2 regions of the Paenibacillus sp. OK060 genome follow, and region 2 is predicted to be linked to the other one. Evidence: a T-box and tRNA genes for the amino acid it is inferred to sense, from the RefSeq annotation. Region 2 holds a T-box; the other holds one or more tRNA genes.
The links. The T-box of region 2 lies ahead of BLS14_RS25490 (valine--tRNA ligase). A T-box ahead of a tRNA ligase gene usually reads a tRNA of that ligase, here a tRNA-Val.

Region 1 (10,420 bases), on a different contig from region 2:
GCGGAGTCAATCGTTGCCTTAGCACCTTTCATTCCTGGCATGTGGTCAGCGTTCAGCACAACCTCTGCTCCTGCTGCATACGGTTGATCCGTATGGTCCTGAATTTCCTCTTGAATGACCCATTTATGATTTTTCACAGTGTCTCCCCCTGTAGTTGGTGTATACGAGACTGTATAAGCTGTTGTCTCATAGGCTCCCACAATTGTTGCTTCTGCACCCTTCATTCCGGCCATATGGTCCGTACTCAACACGACATGGCTGCTCACTGGATATGTAGGATTTTTCTTTTCCTGAAGTCCTTCCGGTAATTCTCCCGAATCCGAGTGGTGCATCTCTCCTGTGCTCGCTGCATGACTGTCACTACTGCTATTATCCTGCTCAGCATTCTTGCCACATCCACTTAACATCACACTGCCCGTGATCACCGTAGTCAGCAATATCATTGCATACTTTTTCATGAGTTGCACTCCTTTGAACTTTCGATTTCTACTCTCATAATATACCCCATATGGGTATATTTCAACCGTAATTGATTTCTTTATCTATTATTTGGTTGGTTATCGCTGCAGAATTAAGAGCATATCAAAAAAACCTCCGATTTTTCGGAGGCCTTCAGTTTTTAGAAATTATTTTAAATACATGCTTCAGACTTCAACATGAAGTTCGAAACGAAACCGTTCGATCGACTCAGCTCAATAATTAGGCTAGTCCCACGGTAACATTGACGTTCCCTTTGATTCCTTTGGAATATGGGCAGTATTCATGCGCAAGTTTTACAAATTTATGTGCTGTCTCCTCATCCAAACCCTCAATTTTAACTTCAAGTTCCACTTCCAGTTTCACACCATTATCCGTAGGGTCTGTCACAAGCATAACCGTAGCCGATACTGTGCTTCTCTCAATTTCGACTTTGTGTTTCTTTAACTGAAATTCCAGCGCTGAATTAAAGCAAGCACTGTAGCCTGCTGCAAACAATTGCTCTGGATTCGTAGCTGTCGTCACTTTGCCTCCCAGTTCAGGTGGGGCAGCGACATCAAGCATAAATACGTTATCTGGCGATTGCACAATCCCTTGACGTCCACCTGTATTGATAACTGTAGTTTCATATAATGTTTTCATGAGTATTGGCTCCTCTGTAATTTAGATTTTATTTTGTAAAGATGATGTCTCTTTTGTTTTGCTAACAATTAGATTGTACACAATTTAATTGTGTTTGTAAATCATTATTATAAAAATTAAAAACAACCATTCCCTCTTGTAATAGCAGGAAATGGTTGCTCCGTAATTGATAAATATCTATCACTGATCCAAAAGTTGAATCTACCTAATATAGTTTAGCTTTTACATTTTCTTCTCAAAGCCCTCCATCGGTGCAAGTGAATTCTGGTAGTCAGTCCCTTCCTGACTGTCGGTAGTAAAGTGCATGACCTCCCGAAACGAACCTTCCAGATAAGTCTGCATCGCCAATGGAATGCGCAACTCATCCATATCCGACGGGGATATTTGGTAACGAATGCTGCCAAGGTCACCTGCTTTCACCTTCTGTACCCATTTTGGCTCACGAATCAATTCCCGTCCGAGTGCAGCCAAAGTTGCCCCGGCGTTGATGACCTCTTCCGCGTCTTCCGGCCGCTCAATCGATCCGATGCCAATCAGAGGTTTTTTGTGATCCAAAACCCGGACGAATTTAGTTAAGATTGGCTCTTTGTCATCGGGGTGGTTTAAAGATGTTCGTTTGTAACTTCCCATCGACAGATGAATGTAATCAACCCGAGTGTCTGTCAGCGCCTGGGCAAAAGCCAAGGAGTCTTCGAGCTGGATGCCCGGCATATGAATTTCTTCCGGTGAAATCCGGTAACCGAGGATAAAGGGTTTATCCGCATGGGCATCAATAACTGATGCAACCTCCTGAATGACTGCCAGCGGAAATCGCATACGATTTTCAAAACTGCCACCCCACTGATCGGACCGTTGATTGGAATTGACGGAGAAAAATTGCTGCAATAGATATGTGTTGGCCCCGTGAAGCTCTACCCCGTCAAAACCAGCTTGAATGGCTCGTAAGGTTGCTCTGCCGAAGTCCTTAATAATGTTTTCGATTTCCTCAGGAGTCAATTCACGCGGCGTCTCCGAGCCGATTGGATGAGCGGCAGCGATTGCACTCGCACTGGTGGGTTGTACACCTCTTAGCGTTTTGGAGTTCGTTTTGCGCCCTGCATGAAAGATTTGCACAATGGCTTTCGTTCCGTCTTTCTGAATGGCTCTTGCAATTTTGGACAGTCCTTTGATTGTAGAATCACTTGCGATGGAGAGCTCACCTTCGAAGCCTTTTCCCCCATCGGTTACGTACGCAACACCTGTAATGATCATTCCAGGGCCTCCAGCCCGTTCGGCATAATAATCGACTTCATCATTGGTGATGGAACCATCGAAGAAACTGGACATTGTTGTCATTGGCGCCATGACCACTCTATTTTTCAACGTAAAACCATTCGCAAATGTATAAGGCTGCAAGAAATTACGATTACTATTTTCCATATATATTCTCTCCTTTTATTAGGCGTGTCCACCCTTGTCTCTGTTTCATGAGTTATTGTATAGTAGGGTGAAAAAAGAGTATAGTATGCACTTAAAAGGTAGATACTAACTAAAAGGAGAGTGGAATATGGAAATTGCTGAGGAAGTAAACGTTAAACCATTTTCACATGCCATGTCGTTGATCGGTGGAAAATGGAAAATGCATATCTTATTTTGGTTATGGAAAAAAGAAACATTGCGATATGGAGAACTGAAAAGAGCTTTGGATGGAATTACGCATAAAATGCTAAGCTCTCAACTGAAGGAACTAGAAGCCGACCAATTAATTATCCGTACAGAGTACCCACAATTACCGCCAAAAGTAGAATACTCTTTGTCTCGTGAAGGATTAACGCTGATGCCTGTGCTGGAGAGTCTCTGCGATTGGGGTAGACAGAATCTTGCTGATTTGCAGAAGAATTAGTCAAACTGCTGCAAGCTATATGTATATTTTCAGTAGAATACTACAAGTGGAGCAGTACGTGAACTGAATTTACTTGTTGGGATTTTAAAGTGCTCGCAATCATTATGGAGAGCATCTTTTGGGGGAGTAGTGTAGTGTAGTTTAGTTTTAATCTTCTGAACTCTCAAGTAGAAATTTCCCGATAATATTCTCGTTGCTATCGTATAAGTTTATATACTTATCGACTTTTGGTTCATTCATACTCTGAATTGCTTCTTCGGGAGTTTGTGGCAAATCTTGATTCATATCTGAAGTCTTGATGTAACCTTCCGTTCCGTTTACACCTATAGCCTTAACTAAATCTATTTCTTTTCCATCATGATAAACAAATGAACCATATGTTTCACCTTTATCATTGATTTTTACTTCCATTTGATCTTCAGAGGGACTAGTATTAGCAGATGCAGCTCCCCATCCATAGACACCTATTCCAATCCCTAAAGCAAAAATCACACCAACTGTAATGAATTTTAGTGATTTTGTTCTCATAAGAATATCCTCCTATAGTTGAATGATTAGTGCTGTTTTATTCAAGTTATTTTTGGTCTGCTTGAAAATGCACCCTGATCTTTACTTGTGAAAGTACTCAAAACTTTGTTTGTAATTTTAATTTCCCTATATATAAATGAACACTTACAATCAGAGAATGTTACACAGTGAGAAAACTTTTTATATATAATCAGAACGCCGGTAGTTCTGCAATTGTTCATTTTAATTCTGCCGGTGCTGGATCGCTGCATCATAAGCAGTTATTTTCTCATTATGGAGGCTTTTGACGGCAAATAGTCGATTTATAATTATTTCTGCCAAGTGATTAAAACTTTTGGTTGCTGTTGGAACATTCCAATAATTAAATTTCACGGAATGCGACATACGCATGCAAAAGAAACAGCTGAAAAGTTAAACACTGTTCTTTTCGGTTAACGTAAAAAATACCAACTCACAGTTAATGTGACGTTGGCATTTTTTTAACGATAATCAATAACAGAACTTGTAGAAAGCAATTTAATTAACGAGATACTTAGCAAAATAACATGATCTTGACCAAAAATTAACCATTTCTCTTTAATGAACACAAAATTATAGTGTAGTTTCTTCTATAAGGAAAAGAAGCCTTGCTCTGCAAGGCTTCTCGCGTATGATCTGTAGTGGGCTCGAACCACTGACCCCTACCCTGTCAAGATAGTGCTCTCCCAGCTGAGCTAACAGATCATGATATCTGATTGTTTTCCAATCGAGTAACAGTATCATACCAAGTAACCGTGTTCATTGTCAATCGTTATATTGGTAATATTTTATTCGAATTGGTGCACAATAAAGGAATGATTACCATTTTGATGACGAGGTGACTTCCATATGAGGAACATGAAAGAACGTAAGCTGCGTTTATTTATCATAGCCAAAAACTTAGCCTGTTTGATTGCGCTTGTTGCATTAATATACGTTTCTGTCGGTTGTAGTTTGGAACGAGATGAACATACAGTACAATTCCAACAGTTAAAAGAGTCCCATGAGGTGAATGATGATCTGCCCGTTTGGCTGGATGTGTATTCCAAGTCTGTTGTGCATGACGTTTACTCCCCACAAGGCAATGTTGAAGTCTTACCCTGAGGAACATCAAATTGCATTTCACTCGTCTTCGTCCCACTTTTTGGAGTACGCCTTCTTAGTCACATAATACAACAAAGCAATCATTCCTGCCGCCATCAAAAGGGTGATTGCCATCACTCCTGCCATACCCATGGTGCGCCCCTCCTCTCCCAGTATGTTCCAGTCTTAACTATACAGGAAAAGCATTTTTTTGTATAATTCAGTCTGATAGCGTAGAGCAGAAAGAAGGTATGGAATTGGCAGCTGAGATTAGTTATGTAACGACTGAAGAACAACTCCAGGAAGCATTGGATATTCGCAATCATGTTTTTGTAATCGAGCAGCAGGTGCCTGCTGACATTGAGATCGATCAATATGATATCATCAGTCCTGATGTGCATCACGTATTGTTGAGTAAAGATGGACAGGCTGTAGCCACAGGGCGTCTGATCTATTACACCAAGGATACCGCCAAAATGCAGCGTATCGCTGTACTCAAATCTCATCGTTCGTTCGGTTACGGACGTGTGCTTCTGTTAGCCATGGAAGAACGAGCACGCGAATTGGGATTGGCCTACTCTGTTTTGGACGCACAATGCCAGGCGCAGAAGTTCTATGAGAAGCTCGGATATGAAGTGATCTCGGAAGAGCCTTTTTATGATGCAGACATTCTGCACGTTCGTATGCAAAAGAGCCTGTAAATAACCTCTGCGTGCGATATGAAGCTATGTAGTGCATACTTTTTTTTGATCCGGACAGGCTAAAGAGGTAACCAGATTCCTATTTGGTCAGATAAGGAGAGTGTGACATCATGGATCAAACGACACGCGAAAGCTTCACAGCAGTACAAAAAAATGGTGACGGCGATCTGACAGCGTTTCAAACTTCATCCGGACGTGTGCTGGATTACCAACAAGCACTGGCAGAAGTAAAAGCAGGATCAATTGCAGGTGTGAACGTCTTTAAAGGCAAAGACGGCGAAATGTACATTCGCGGTGACGCAGACGGCGACCCAACCAATAACCTTGATCAACTTCCTATCTTCTAATAGATGTATGCTGATTAACATGGCGCCAATCCGGCATTCCGGGTTGGCGTTTTTTACGTTTTAATATTCGGTAAAATATTTCACGGCATCGCCAGCAGGCTGGCTTTTGCGAATGGGCTGTGATTCCTGCTCCCATGCTTGCAGAATTAGTATGCCTTCCAGCGTAGACTTGTTCTCCCACACAATATGCTGCCTGCGCTCAAGCTCCAGCAGTGACTCATGAATGAACGCCTTGGTTCTGCCCGTCTTATTCTCCAGCTCATCCATTCGTGGTACTCGGCGACGCTGCCCCGCATAATTAACAATAATACGCAAAATTTTGCGTTCAAAATCATTCAGCATATTTCTTCCTTCCCTTCCTTATGGAGTACGGGACGCCATGCCAGAATACCTTGTTCAAGAAATGTTCGGGGTGCCCCCTCTTTCCCTGCGGATGCTCTAATCTTACCTTCCCGTACACTGTTGATTCGAATCTGCCGCTGTGTAATATGCCCTGCACGATCCATGTAGACGAGCTCCACCATCTGACCAATATATTTCCCTAGCATAATCATCCCTCCAATAAGAACATGTGTTTGTTTTATTATTATATGCGAACATAAGTTCTTTATTCAACAACTAAAAAAAGGATTTTTTTGAAATAAAAAAACCAGACTCACTCCCTCTCATAGGGAAGTCTGGTTCCTATCCTGCCTTGCTATGCAGTGCATGTTCAGTTCAACGTCGATCCGATTCCGTGAATTGTACTTTTTTCAGCTGCTGGGTCGACGGGTTAAAATCAACATTTACAAATACAGCAAATTGTTTACCGTCTTTGTTACGTACCCATAACTTGAACTGTTCACGGGATTGGTCTGCTGTTAGTGAGGTACGGCCGATGTGTTTGTAATCCAAAATATCCACGTTGTACTTGGTTTGTGTTTCTTTCACTGCAATGATTCCCCACTTCGCATAATCCGGAATTGCAGTTGCTGAACTTGTTGCTAGTCCACTTAAACTTAGTATCACCGTCATCAGGGCTACGATGAGCATTCTCATATCATTCACTCCTCGGGACAATGTTTACGTTAGCCTGCCCTGTAGAAGTTTATTTTACACGAGTAGACGAAGGATAAACGTAATCGGTTGCTGGAGCGATTGAATCGTACTGATCGCGATCTTATACCGTTCGATTGGTGATTTGAAGCTTATCCCCCAGTCACCCTCCAATAAAAGATTACGCGGTTGTGGATCTTCCGGCTTTTCCAAACCGTACTTTTCTATAAGCGCATCTCGTGTTTGTTGATCCAGCTCACTTGGATAATCTGCGTATGCTGCCGTAACATCGCTACATCCAAAAACGACAAGCAGCAGGACACCCCATCCTACCATAATCCAACTTTTGCGCACTCTCAGTTTCTCCTTCATTTAAATCAAATAATGACAACCATACTTAACTTCATTTGTCCTGATTGTACATAAATAACACGGGATTGGAAATAACAAATGTAGACTTAACTACATACGCCTTAAGCCTCAATTGCAAAATTATGGGTTTAGCGTATTCGATAAACGTGTAATAGGCCATGACAGCATCAATTCATTATTCTGAACAATCATTTCGAGGAGGTTACACCGAATGTTCAAACGTATGGATGAAATCGCAATTGAAATCCCAAATGTCGAGAGACCGGACCCGAATGCAGCGGCAGCGATACAAGAATTGCTGGGTGGTAAATTCGGAGAGATGTCAACGTTGAACAATTACCTCTATCAATCCTTTAATTTTCGCTCTAAAGAAAAATTGAAACCCTTCTACGATCTGGTGATGAGTATCACCGCCGAAGAATTGGGTCACGTAGAGCTTGTGTCCCATGGCATTAACAAATGCCTCAGAGGTTCCACTGAGTACAAAGAGCCTGACGATACACCACTTGGTTCCGTGAAGGATGCGCGTCTGTCCTATCATTTCCTGGCTGGCGCACAGGGAGCAATGCCTTTCGACTCCATGGGCAATCCATGGACAGGCGCCCATGTTTTTAACAGTGGAAATCTGGTCGAAGATCTGCTGCATAACTTTTTTCTTGAATGCGGAGCACGTACACATAAAATGAAAGTTTATGAAATGACCGATCACCCTGCAGCCCGGGCAGTTGTTGGCTATTTGCTGGTACGCGGCGGTGTGCATGTAGTCGCTTATGCTAAAGCGCTTGAAATCGCAACCGGAGTGAATGTAACCAAATTGGTGCCGATTCCCTCCCTGAGCAACAAATCCTTTAACGAGGCGTGGAAATACGAAGAAAAAGGTCTACACACCAAGCTGTATACCTATAGTGATAAAGACTTTACTGCAATCAGTCAGATCTGGAAAGGAACACACCCCGAAGATGGACAACCGCTGGAAGTCATTCAAGGCGTACCTGAAGGGTACCCGATTCCTGAAGCTCCTGCGGTGGAAGAAGAATTCGCCCCAGGCATTTCGCAGGAAGAGTTCCAGGAAATTGCACGTCGTCTGAAGATGGCGGGAAATATTGCGGATTAAGAAAGCTTTGTTGTAGTGGATGTATTAGTTATTGTTGAAATGGCATGAAAATGGATTAAGCCCTCAGATCTTGCTGCTTCAGTGGCAGGATCGAGGGCTTTTTTTGATGTGTTAAAACATGGATTTAATGCTGTTGATGAACTTTTGCCCTGTGTTTGGCTCTGTCAGTGTAATGTCCCACATCACTATATTGGTCATCAGATTTGAACCATCGGTTATTACTTTTATGGTCAGTTCTTTAACTCCCTTTAACGGAGTTTGAAAAGAGTCAGGATGGTTCTCCCCGCTGTTCGCCGATACAACCGAAGAATAGATTTCTGTGCCATCGGCAATAAAGTTTATTGTAATAGTCTCATTGCTTGCTGTGCGGACAACATCGTCCGGGATAGCGAAATAACCTTTCATATTTTTGTATTTTCCATTTAAGAGATATGAAAACTCATTCGTATTTTGTTTTTCTCTACTGTACAGATTGATTTGAGGCTCAACATTTGTCTGGCCTACTGTAAAACTGGAGAGTTCTTCATCCCATACTACAGCCCCGTCACTCGAAACAAGTTCATTCAGTGCAACACTTTTTCCGTCAACGTTATCTAAATAATGATTGAGGCCGCCAACAACAGTGATCGTACCTATTGAAAAAATAATCGCTGTCAGGAAGATTCGAATAAGTCCTTTTAATGTATTCCGATGATGCTTTACTATCCGCTGTGCTCCATATCCAACGGCAGCCCCTAAAGTATTAATCAGGATATCGTCTATATCAAACGCACCTAAACGGGAAATCATTTGCAATGTCTCTAACATCGTAATGCAGAGAATGAATATGCTGATAAAGCGAATAAACCCACAGCGAAAGAGGAGCGGAATGACCATCCCGAAGGGGATGAATGCTACAAAGTTCCCCATTTCAAAAAACCATATCTTAAAATCTCTCCCCATTGGAAAATGTAAAGGAATTCCTTCAGGGGTGAAGCTGTATCGCCAGCCCTGATCAGGACTGGCCGAGCTTCTATCAAAGCCCAGGAATAAGAAATACAATGTTAAACAAGTATACAACGATAACAATACAATGATGAATTTTCTTGACTTTCCTTGATACAAAATCAAAATCACACCTTCTTTTTTTCAATAAACTTCTACATCATCAAATCATTCCTACACTACAATTTGCAGGACTCACGTTTACTCATGACTCATCACTTCGATCAGCATGTTGGCCCCCAGTCGAAATCCCTGAACAAATGCAGCTTCGCTATGCATACCATCACATTGACCACACAAGTCAAACAACTGTTCTAGCTCACGGAATTCTCCCTCGCTCAATCGATTCTTCCATTGTTCCGTCAGAGACGCAATTTGCCGCCCTAATAATTGGTATTCAGGATGTGTCGGCATCATCGTCTCATCCGGGCGAAGTCGCCCGCTATAAAGTGCTTCCAGAATTGAATTCATGTGCATCCTCCCAGAAATGGATTCGCATCGACTTGAATGAGCGTTCTGCACATGGTAGGATATTTATGCAGTCAGCTCATTGATAGTGATTGCGGGATAGGAAGCAGCGCTGTTCTTCGTGGGACGAACGCTGCTTTCTTTTTTTTATTTTTGGAGTTCGTCGTAAATCTTCTCAATCCCTTTGCGAACGATGTCTGATCGGTTCGTATTCAGCTTCTCAGCCGAAGCATCGAGCTTATTCATAATTTCATCATCGACACGTATCTCGATCGTCTTGCTTTTGGGTTTGTCAGATTTAGGACGCCCCATCTTTTTGGAGGACATCGCTTCACCTCTTTTTTTGTCCTGACATTAATGTATTATTGTCAGGACAAAAAGTCAACTCATTTGTAAAACATACGTTCTTTATTTTGTGGCTTCCAAATTAAATACATGTAGATCGTCAGTTCAACTCAGAAAAAATATCACTCATGTTATATGTAGCTATGACTTGTACTTTAAAGTACGGATCTGTTTTTGACAAAAAAACAACCCTGAAAGGCATTAAGCCGTTCAAGGTTGTTAAGGGCTGCTCCTCAATATGAACTTTCCTGAATCACTGAACTGCTTGTTATTGTATTTTATTCAGCAATGGTATTATAACCTCATCCAATTTCTCAAGCATCTCATCCTCCGTAGGATTTTCTAATATTCTTTCTAAATCGCCCTTTAACATAATCAAATATTTAGAAGGCAATCTACTAATTAGTCCCGTCAGCATAAAATA
Region 2 (10,420 bases):
GACCGGTTTCCGTGTAGGGTTGAACTGTGCACAGGGACGATATGGCGTTACACCTGACCTGACTTGTCTGGGTAAAGTAATCGGTGGCGGGCTTCCGGTGGGCGCTTATGGCGGCAGACGTGATCTGATGGAACAGATTGCTCCGACCGGACCGATCTATCAGGCAGGTACACTGAGCGGTAATCCACTGGCTATGGCAGCAGGTTATACGACACTCAAATTGTTGACACCGGAGGTCTATGATCGTCTGGAGACACTGTCTGCACGCTTGCAGGCTGGGTTTGAGAAGAATGCAGCAGAGACAGGTGTAGCCATGACGATTAACCGTGTTGGTTCGATGGTATGTCCATTTTTCAGTGCTGTTCCAGTTACGAATTATGATATTGCCAAAGAAAGCAATCTGGATCAATTCCGTCGTTACTTTGCGGCCATGATTGATCAGGGTGTAAGTGTTGCACCTTCCCAATACGAAGGCATGTTTGTTTCTGGCGTGCATACGGAGCAGGATATTGACGATACGATCGAGGCAAACCGTAAGGCTCTTCAATCATTATGACCATTAAAAGTTGGAAACGTCGTGGGGAATGGCTTGAGCTAATGCCAGGCAAAGCGGTGACAGGCAGTTCAGACAGGCAAACGGCTGCAGAGCAATGGCTCTTGTCTGAGCTTCAGTTACCAGAGAAAATGTTGCGTCAGCTAAAGACGAACCAAGGCATACAACTCGCAGGGGACCGGCTTCGGCTGGCCCTTTTTGCGTCTCAGCCGATCGATGTTGAACCGCGTTGGGCGGATATCGATGTTCTGTATGAGGATGACTTCTGTCTGGTCGTGCATAAACCGGCCGGAATGAAGCTTCATCCCGATGGGAGCCGGGCGGATCAAGCGATTACGCTGGATCATGCGGTTGCGTCTTATTACGAAATGAATGGAATTCAGGCGAATGTACGCCATATTCACCGTCTGGACGAGGACACAACTGGACCTGTTTTATATGCCAAAAATGCTTTTGCCCTCGCCAAACTGGATGAAGCGATGCGCCGTAAAGACATTGGGCGCCATTACGTCGCCATTGCAGGCGGTCAGATATCCACGGAGCTGAATACAATTGATGCTCCGATTGGGAAGGACAGGCATCACAAGCAACGCAGACGTATCTCTGAAGGTGGGCAGGACGCTGTAACTCACGTGGAGATCGTGGAGGTATGGGATAGGGCGACCCTTGTCCGGCTGACACTGGATACAGGACGCACACACCAGATTCGGGTGCATTTAAGTTATGCGGGGCATCCCCTCATCGGAGATGAGTTATATGAAGGCAGAAGGGATTCTATTGGTCGACAAGCGCTTCATGGTGAGACACTGAGTTTTGCTCATCCACTGACAGGTGCTCGAATTGAAGTGGCAGACCCTTGGCCGCAGGATTTTGAACAACTGGTACAACGGGAAGGCAAGGACCAATAAACTGGGAAGGTTTGCACAAAAGGTGGCATGCTCATCTCATTCAAGGCATATAGATGGGGTAACGAAGGATTTGGACCATGGATCAGTCCCATGAGAAGGATCATGGTGAACATATGCCGAAAGGAGGACGCCACCTTTGTTGAATCAACCTTATGGTTTACGGTTCGATATTTATGAGCGCGTTCATTTGTCAGAGGGAGTTCCTGCAATTGAGGAACTGGAGGAAATTGAGTTATATCCCCGCATTCAGGTGATAGGTCAGGATGATCATGCAACATTGCGAGGCCATCTTTTGCTAACAGGTGCGTATCGGGGAGAGAACGAGATCTCGGAAGAACTCAAACATTTTATTCCGGTGGAGATCACGGTACCCCTGAACCGGGTAAGATCGCTTGAGGATATTTCCATTGAGATCGAAAATTTTGATGTCGATTTGTTATCCAACCGAAGTCTGAACATTACTGGCGTATTGTCGCTTCGCGGTATCGAGGGCTTTCCGGTGGAGGAACCGCAGGTCTGGTCAGCAGATGAGTTTACCGTTGTACATTCGCCCGACCCTCAGCAGGGTGACCGTTCTGCTGAAACAGAGCAGACAGGCAGCTATCCCAATGTGTTTGCTCAGGAGTATCTGCTTCAACGGAGCGAAGAGGAGTTACAGCAGGAACATCTATTTCAAGCTGCTTCCGAACCGTTTCAATCCTGGCAGCAAGGGGATGGGAACGCGGAGCAAAGCAAAATAGCTGAAAACGAAGAGTCCTCGTCCTTGAGGGACAAGGAGGATGAAGCGCAAGCGGATGTGTTGTCCGATACGCCTTCTCCCGTTTCGTCTTTTTTAGCGGAGACAGCCGACAGGTTGGCTTCTTACCCTGAATCTGAGCCTTTGCTTCCTCTGGCTGAAGAGTCGTCTGTCTGGTCCGAGCCTTCCGTCGAGACCTTACATACGAACCTAAGGAATTCGGAGCAGACCGATTCCAAACTGGATCTGCAGCCTTCGGATGAACAGGCAGCGCCGGACGTATGGCATTTTGAATCTGCCCGATCTGAACCAAAGCAGGAGGATCAGACGGTTGCAGATGTTCCGGCAGGTTCGCAGTCAGAGAACTGGCAGGATGTCTTCGCAGCATCTGAACCGGAAATTTCGGAGGAAAACACACCTCCTCTTGAAGCGGTGGAGACGAATGAGCCTGCTGAAAAAGAATCTTTTATCCCTGAACCTGTGGCTGAGACGGAAGACAAGCCGGAGCTTAAGGTTGCTTTTGGCAGCAAGAGAGAATCCGCACCCAAGCAGGAAGAGGGCGTAGGCATCTCCTCCTTGTTATCCTCTGGCAGGGTGACACGGGAGGCGGAGGCTGAACGGGAGCAAGAGGCACTTGCTGGAGTCCAGCAGCAAGAAGCATACCCGCCTGATGATGTAGAGTGGAAGAACCTGTTTCTCGGCACCATTGTCGATCAGACCCCGTTCCGTAAGGTGAAGTTATGCATTGTACAGCGTGAAGAGACGCTCGATACCATTGCAGACCGATATCAGTTAAGTACCCGAGAGCTCCAGTTGTATAATCGTTTGTCCGAACAGGTTGTGGAAGAAGGACAGATTCTATATATCCCTTAACCTGTAGGCTGGTTTAATGACCATTTCGACCCGTGATCCCTTGAGGATGGCGGGTTTTTGCTTTGTCAGCCCTCAACCTGCATTGCAGCGCGCTTTTTCCGCTGTTGTCAGGTTGACTATCGGGCACGGGCAGGGTATGATGTGTTTAGGTTTTTTGAAGAACAACGTGGATCGGGAGTAGTAGACAGTATGACCTTTCAGAGAGCGGGATTGTAGCGCTGGGAAATTCCGTAGGAACCAACTGATCGAAGTCGCCCGGGAGTTGCCTGTTTGAATACAAGGGATGAGTAACTTTAGTATCATTCATTCCTAAGGTAGGATGGGCCGGTCGCAGCCGTTATCTGCTTGAAGTGTCACGTAAGTTCAGAAGGGGTAGTCTATCTTTCTATCTGCGTGAAACAAAGGTGGTACCGCGAAAGCTAACCTTTCGTCCTTTGATGGATGAAAGGTTTTTTTGTTTTTTGGCGATGATGAATAAGTAACGGAGGAATGACACATGTCTGAACAAAAAAATTCAGCTGCAACAGAAATGCCAACCACATATGATCCGAAAGCTGCGGAACAAAAATGGTATTCCACTTGGATGGAAAATGGATATTTCAAGGCAGGCCAGCGTAAAGATGCTGAACCTTATACGATTGTAATCCCACCCCCGAACGTAACCGGAATGCTCCATATCGGGCATGCGCTCGATTTCACACTGCAGGACATTCTGATTCGTACCAAGCGGATGCAGGGCTATGATGCACTGTGGCTGCCGGGTTCTGACCATGCAGGTATTGCTACCCAAACCAAAGTAGAGCAGAAATTGCGTGAAGAAGGTCAGACTCGTTATGATCTGGGACGCGAAAAGTTCTTGGAGAAGGTATGGGACTGGAAAGAGCAATACGCAACGACCATTCGTCAGCAATGGGGCAAGATGGGCTTATCGCTCGATTACTCGCGTGAACGTTTTACACTGGATGAAGGTCTATCCCAGGCTGTGCGTAAAGTGTTTGTTCAACTGTATGAAAAAGGCCTCATTTATCGAGGCAAACGAATTATTAACTGGGACCCGGTGAATCGGACTGCACTGTCCGACATCGAGGTTGAATATAAAGAAGTTCAGGGTCACTTGTACCATCTGCGTTATCCGCTCAAAGACGGAAGTGGGTATGTCACAGTAGCGACAACTCGCCCGGAAACGATGTTGGGAGATACGGCAGTTGCAGTTCATCCTAAGGATGAGCGTTACGCAGACATGATTGGCAAGGTGCTTGTTCTGCCTATTATCGGGCGCGAAATTCCGGTTATTGCAGATGAGTACGTAGATAAAGATTTCGGAAGCGGCGCCGTGAAAATAACGCCTGCTCATGATCCGAATGACTTCGAAGTGGGCCTTCGTCATGATCTGCCACAGATTACGGTGATGGATGAGACGGGTACGATGAATGCCGAAGCAGGCAAATATCAGGGACTGGATCGCAGTGACTGCCGGAAGCAGATTGTTGCAGACCTGCAAGAACAGGGCGTATTGATCAACATTGAGGATCATACGCATCAGGTTGGACACAGCGAACGTACAGGAGCTGTCGTTGAGCCGTATTTGTCGACACAGTGGTTTGTTGAGATGAAGCCACTCGCGGAGAAAGCGATTGAGAAGCAACAAAGCGGTGAAGGGGTTCATTTTGTTCCGGATCGTTTTGAGAAAACGTATCTGAACTGGATCGAGAATGTTCGTGACTGGTGTATCTCTCGTCAATTGTGGTGGGGTCATCGTATTCCTGCCTGGTACGACGAGGAGACTGGAGAAGTTATTGTATCTGCTGAAGATCCGACAACATTGCCAGAATACGCTGGACGCAAGCTGAGACAGGATGAAGATGTTCTGGATACATGGTTCAGCTCCGCATTATGGCCGTTTTCTACTTTAGGCTGGCCGGAAGACACGGAAGATCTGAAACGTTACTACCCGACAAGTGTACTCGTAACAGGGTATGACATTATTTATTTCTGGGTGGCGCGTATGATCTTTACCGCTCTGGAGTTCACGGAAGAGGTTCCGTTCAAGGATGTGCTGATGCACGGTCTTGTTCGTGATGCAGACGGACGCAAGATGTCCAAATCGCTAGGCAATGGTGTTGATCCGTTGGATGTGATTGAGAAATATGGTGCGGATGCAATGCGTTACATGATCTCTACAAGTAGTACTCCGGGTCAGGATCTCCGTTTCCGCTGGGAACGGGTGGAACAGGCTCGTAACTTTGCCAATAAAATCTGGAATGCATCGCGCTTCGCTTTGATGAATCTGGAAGGGTTCACCTATGAAGATCGCGATATTAGTGGAGACCTTGGAACAGCGGATTACTGGATTTTGCACCGCCTGAACGAAACTTCTCGTGATATTACGCGTCTAATCGAAGCATATGAATTTGGAGAAACAGGCCGTTTGCTGTATAACTTTATTTGGGATGACCTATGTGACTGGTATATTGAATTTGCGAAGTTGTCCTTCTATGGGGAAGATCCGGTTGCCAAGAAGAAAACACAATCGGTGCTTGCTTATGTGCTGGATCAGACTATGCGCCTGATTCATCCGTTCATGCCGTACATTTCGGAAGAGATCTGGCAGCATCTGCCGCATGAAGGCGAAACGATTACGTTGGCTTCCTGGCCTGTGTATGACCCTGCACTGGAGAACCCAGAAGCGGTTGCCGAGATGAACCTGCTTATGGATACCATTCGTGCAGTACGAAACATCCGTGCAGAAGTAAACGTACCAATGAGCAAGAAAATTGAATTGATGGTGAAAGCGAACAACGCAGAGACATCCAGCATCATTGAACGCAACAGCCATTACATCAAACGTTTCTGTAATACGTCCGAGTTCGACAGCGGCTTGGATCTGAGTTCACCGGATAAAGCAATGACTGCAGTCATTACTGGGGCTGAGTTGTACTTGCCGCTGGCGGGTCTTATTGATATTGATCAGGAAGTGGCTCGTCTGGAGAAAGAGTTGCAGAACCTTGAGGGCGAAGTACTCCGTGTGGAGAAAAAGCTGGCGAACGAAGGCTTTGTTGCCAAGGCTCCTGCCAAGGTTATTGAGGAAGAGCGCGCCAAGCAAGCGGATTATTCCGATAAACGGGATAAGGTGATTGCACGAATCAAGGAACTGAAAGGTTAATATATTCGGGTCGGATGGAGTGCTTCTGCGCCATCCGGCCGCTTTTTTCAACCAAACTCAAACCAAAGGTGAATCATATGACGGAACTTAACGGGACAGAAATAGCATCTCCTTTACTTACCTATGACGAGGCCGTGAACTGGATCAATGGCCTTATTCCTTTTGGCATCCGACCTGGATTGGAACGAATCGAGGGATTGATGTCATTGCTGGGTAATCCTCACCAGCGTCTCAAATTTATTCATGTCGCGGGAACGAACGGCAAAGGTTCGACTTGCGCTTTTTTGACGTCAGTGCTTCTTCAGGCGGGATATGATGTTGGAACGTTTACGTCCCCTTATATCACCAAATTCACAAACCGTTTTCAGTACAACGGTGAGGATATCCCGGAAGAAACGTTGCTCAAAATCTCAAACCGCCTGTATCCATTGGTTCAAGAGATGGCTTCAACTCCCCTTGGATCACCTACGATGTTTGAGGTATCTACAGCAATCGCCCTTCTGTATTATGCGGAAGAGTGCTACCCTGACATTGTAGTATGGGAGACAGGGCTCGGGGGAAGGATGGACGTAACGAATATTGTTACACCCGTGGTATCGGTCATTACCAATATCGGTATGGACCATACGGATGTACTGGGAGATACGATTGAGGCGATTGCTGGAGAGAAGGCGGGTATTATTAAGGCGGGGGTACCCGTTGTTACCTGTGCCACGCAGCCAGAGGCTGTGAAGGTGATCCAGGAGACGGCAGAGCGGCTGCGTTCAACCGTGTATCTGGCGGGAGATCGTTTCTCCTATCATAGACTGGACAGTGATGAGAACGGACAATCTTTTCATTTTACAGGACCGTTCCGTGATCTGGACGCTCGTATTCGCATGCAGGGCGTACATCAATGCGACAATGCAGCGGGCGCACTTATGGTACTAGAGTTGCTTCGCCAATACATGGCATTTATGCTGGATGATGAAGATATTGCGCTTGGACTGGAACATGCCTTCTGGGCAGGACGGTTCGAGAAAGTGGTTGATCAGCCCCGCATTGTTCTGGATGGAGCGCATAATCCGGAGGGGGCCGAATCGCTGGCCAAGAGCATTATCGACGTATATCCTCACAACAAGTTAATTTTGATGATGGGCATGCTGGCGAATAAGCATCACGAAGCGTATTTGCAGCATATACTGCCACTAGTGGATACGCTGATCCTGACCGAGCCAGATTTCCGACGCAAAATGGATGCAGCCGAATTGCTGCAGATCGTCGAACGGGTACGTCCCGCCATTGCGAAACCGGAGCTGGAAATCATCGTCGAGCCCGAATGGGTAAAGGCACTTGATCTATTGAAGTCACGGACGGAAGCGGAAGATCTGGGGGTGGTGTCCGGCACATTGTACCTGATTGCAGATGTGCGGGCAGCCCTTTTGCATCAAACCGATTCTGAAAAAGGTTGGTGAAAGTTTTGTTAAATACATCGGAACACGTTCATTTTATAGGGATTGGCGGATATGGCATGAGTGCCATCGCGAGAGTTATGCTTGAGATGGGATACACCGTTACCGGATCGGATGTCGCTTCACAGGAGTTGACCGAGAAGCTGGCAGCCAAGGGAGCGAAAATATATATCGGACATACGGCAGAGCATGTAAACGGGGCAGACCTGGTTGTCTACTCCACGGCAGCTCCAGCTGATAATGTGGAACGGGTAGCAGCTGAAAAGCTGAACATCCCGATTCTGCATCGCGCCCAGATGCTCGCGCGTTTGCTGAACGAGCGCAAAGGTGTGGCTGTAGCCGGGGCTCATGGCAAAACAACCACGTCATCCATGATTGCACTCGTTATGGATAAATGTGATACAGACCCGACATACATCATTGGCGGGGAAATCATGAACGTGGGCACCAACGCCAAGGCAGGCCAAGGCGACTGGGTTGTTGCAGAGGCGGACGAGAGCGACGGTTCATTTTTGCAGTATCACCCTTGGCTCGGTATTGTGACTAATATTGAAGCGGATCACCTTGAGAACTATAACAGTGATTTTGAAGAACTCAAAAAGGCTTATGTGCAGTTCCTGAGTCAGATTCGTCCAGAAGGCACGGCCATTGTATGTGCTGACGACGAGAATGTTCAAGCCATTTTACCGGAGCTGAAATCACGGGTGACCACATACGGCATTGATTATGCTGCTGATTATACAGCAACAGATATCGTGCTTGGCGACCGCCGAATTTCCTTTACGATGAGCCATCAGGGCAATGTGTTGGGTAAGGTGGAGTTGTCAGTTCCAGGTAAACATAACGTTTATAATGCGATGGCTACGGTTATTACCTGTCTGGAAGCAGGTATTCCATTTGAGAAAATTACAGCCGCCATTATCCAGTTCCATGGAGCGAAACGCAGATTCCAGGTGCTGGGTGAGGCGCGTGATATGCTGATTATTGATGATTATGCTCATCACCCGACCGAGATTGAGGCTACAATCAGTGCGGCCAAAGCAACAGGGAAACGTATCATTGCGGTATTCCAACCACAGCGTTACACACGTACGTTCTTCCTGCTTGATGCGTTCAGTCGTGCCTTTGCAGAAGCAGATGAGGTTCTCATTACCGATATCTATTCCCCTGCGGGCGAAAAACAGATTGAAGGTGTTCACTCGGCTAGGCTGGTTGAACTCATTGTTCAAAACAGTAATGCTTCTGCGCGTTATCTTCCGACAAAGGAAGAAGTTGTTGCAGATCTGCAGAACCGTCTTCAGCCAGGCGATCTTGTGCTCACGATGGGTGCAGGTGATATCTGGAAAGTTGGCGATACACTTGCCAAAGGGTTGAAATAATTACAATCATAAAACCGTCTGACTTCATTTCGAAGCAGGCGGTTTTTTTGCATGAAATGGAATGTTTCTAATTCTCTCCGCATATAGCTGTTATAAATGGGACAAAGGAGAGGGTACGGGGTGAGCAATGCTAGAATGACGTTTCGCTTTGGGGATAACGAGTCGGACAAGCCTGAAAACAAGGGGATACCCACATCCAGCACATTTGTAGCTTTGAGTGAAGAAATTCCGCACAGTCCAACGCCAACACCAACGCGGTTGAATTCAACGCCTTCATGGACACCAGAGGATATTCCCGGTGACTGGGGAGAGACGATACTGACAGGCTCCACTGTACCTGAACCTTACCAAAGAACGGACAAGGATTCGAAACTCGATGAGCCTGGATATAATTATAATCATCTTACTGCGTATCCGGGAGATGAGGACGAGAACAGATCGGACGAGAATTATGGAGGTCATGATTGGCTTGCAGATAGTGAAAACTACTCTTATAAGCGAAATCGTCCCCCAAGGGGCTGGAAAATGATTGGTTCAGTAACGGGTGCACTTGTAACCGGTGCCCTCTTCGGCATGGTAATTCTTTCTTTTTTTAATCGTGAAGGTGCCGTAGACCCTGGGAGCAAGATCCCTGCCAATCAGGCGGTATCGGCCGTAACAGGTCAGCAGGGAGTGGCAGGTTCGGAACAGCAGCTCCAGGCAACGACTACAGGTGGCAGCTATTATGCCCTGCAATATGGTGTGTTCAGTTCTCCTGAACGCGCTGAACAGGCGAAGGTGGAACTGTCCCAGGCAGGCATTGCCGCAGGCTCCGACCCGGAGGATGGTAATCGGGTGTATGCTGGCATTTCGGCTGACCGTGAGGAGGCCAAGCTGCTCAGCTCAAGGCTTAAGGCCGAAGGAGTGGAGCTGTACGTCAAGGAAATCGTCAACCCAGAAGTGAACCCGGCAGTATTTGGCGGAAAAGCAGAGGATGTGCAGCAATTCTTCGCAAGTGGATCTGCTTTGGTTGAACAACTGTCTACCCTCTCGATCCAGCAACTTGGTCAGTCTGTTCCAGAAGCCGTCTCAACCGAAACGATGACCTCATTACAGAACCAGCATCAGCTCTGGCTGACCGGTTTGAATAGTATTGCACCAGGCCTGAGTGCAGACGTGCAACCCTATGTATCGGCGATGGGAAAATCGATGGCCAGTGCGGTAACAGCAATTGCCGAATACAACAAAAATCCGGCTAATGTGCATATGTGGTCTGTACAGTCCGATCTGATGGAATATGTATTACAACAAAAAAAATGGCTTGAAGCGATAAAACAGTAATCACCGCTTTCCCATAACACAGCCTTGAAATACCTAT

Region 1: it encodes a tRNA-Val, which carries the amino acid that the T-box ahead of BLS14_RS25490 (valine--tRNA ligase) is inferred to sense. The anticodon was not compared.

The regions. Positions count from the first base shown of each region.
Region 1 is NZ_FNFR01000002.1:1,198,928-1,209,347, forward strand. Features, by position in the region: gene BLS14_RS11720 (YdhK family protein) at 1-458, opposite strand, end outside; gene BLS14_RS11725 (organic hydroperoxide resistance protein) at 700-1,119, opposite strand; gene BLS14_RS11730 (NADH-dependent flavin oxidoreductase) at 1,342-2,538, opposite strand; gene BLS14_RS11735 (winged helix-turn-helix transcriptional regulator) at 2,666-3,001, shown strand; gene BLS14_RS11740 (hypothetical protein) at 3,149-3,529, opposite strand; tRNA gene BLS14_RS11745 (tRNA-Val) at 4,180-4,252, opposite strand; gene BLS14_RS11750 (hypothetical protein) at 4,406-4,651, shown strand; gene BLS14_RS11755 (GNAT family N-acetyltransferase) at 4,888-5,331, shown strand; gene BLS14_RS11760 (DUF3892 domain-containing protein) at 5,442-5,678, shown strand; gene BLS14_RS11765 (hypothetical protein) at 5,739-6,020, opposite strand; gene BLS14_RS11770 (hypothetical protein) at 6,014-6,226, opposite strand; gene BLS14_RS11775 (DUF3889 domain-containing protein) at 6,396-6,716, opposite strand; gene BLS14_RS11780 (hypothetical protein) at 6,771-7,067, opposite strand; gene BLS14_RS11785 (manganese catalase family protein) at 7,297-8,199, shown strand; gene BLS14_RS11790 (VanZ family protein) at 8,311-9,303, opposite strand; gene BLS14_RS11795 (DUF6809 family protein) at 9,385-9,654, opposite strand; gene BLS14_RS11800 (ribbon-helix-helix protein, CopG family) at 9,799-9,978, opposite strand; gene BLS14_RS11805 (DUF5071 domain-containing protein) at 10,265-10,420, opposite strand, start outside.
Region 2 is NZ_FNFR01000008.1:21,179-31,598, reverse strand. Features, by position in the region: gene hemL (glutamate-1-semialdehyde 2,1-aminomutase) at 1-556, shown strand, start outside; gene BLS14_RS25500 (RluA family pseudouridine synthase) at 553-1,461, shown strand; gene BLS14_RS25495 (LysM peptidoglycan-binding domain-containing protein) at 1,598-3,070, shown strand; T-box leader at 3,229-3,508, shown strand; gene BLS14_RS25490 (valine--tRNA ligase) at 3,567-6,233, shown strand; gene BLS14_RS25485 (bifunctional folylpolyglutamate synthase/dihydrofolate synthase) at 6,311-7,687, shown strand; gene murC (UDP-N-acetylmuramate--L-alanine ligase) at 7,744-9,063, shown strand; gene BLS14_RS25475 (SPOR domain-containing protein) at 9,184-10,383, shown strand.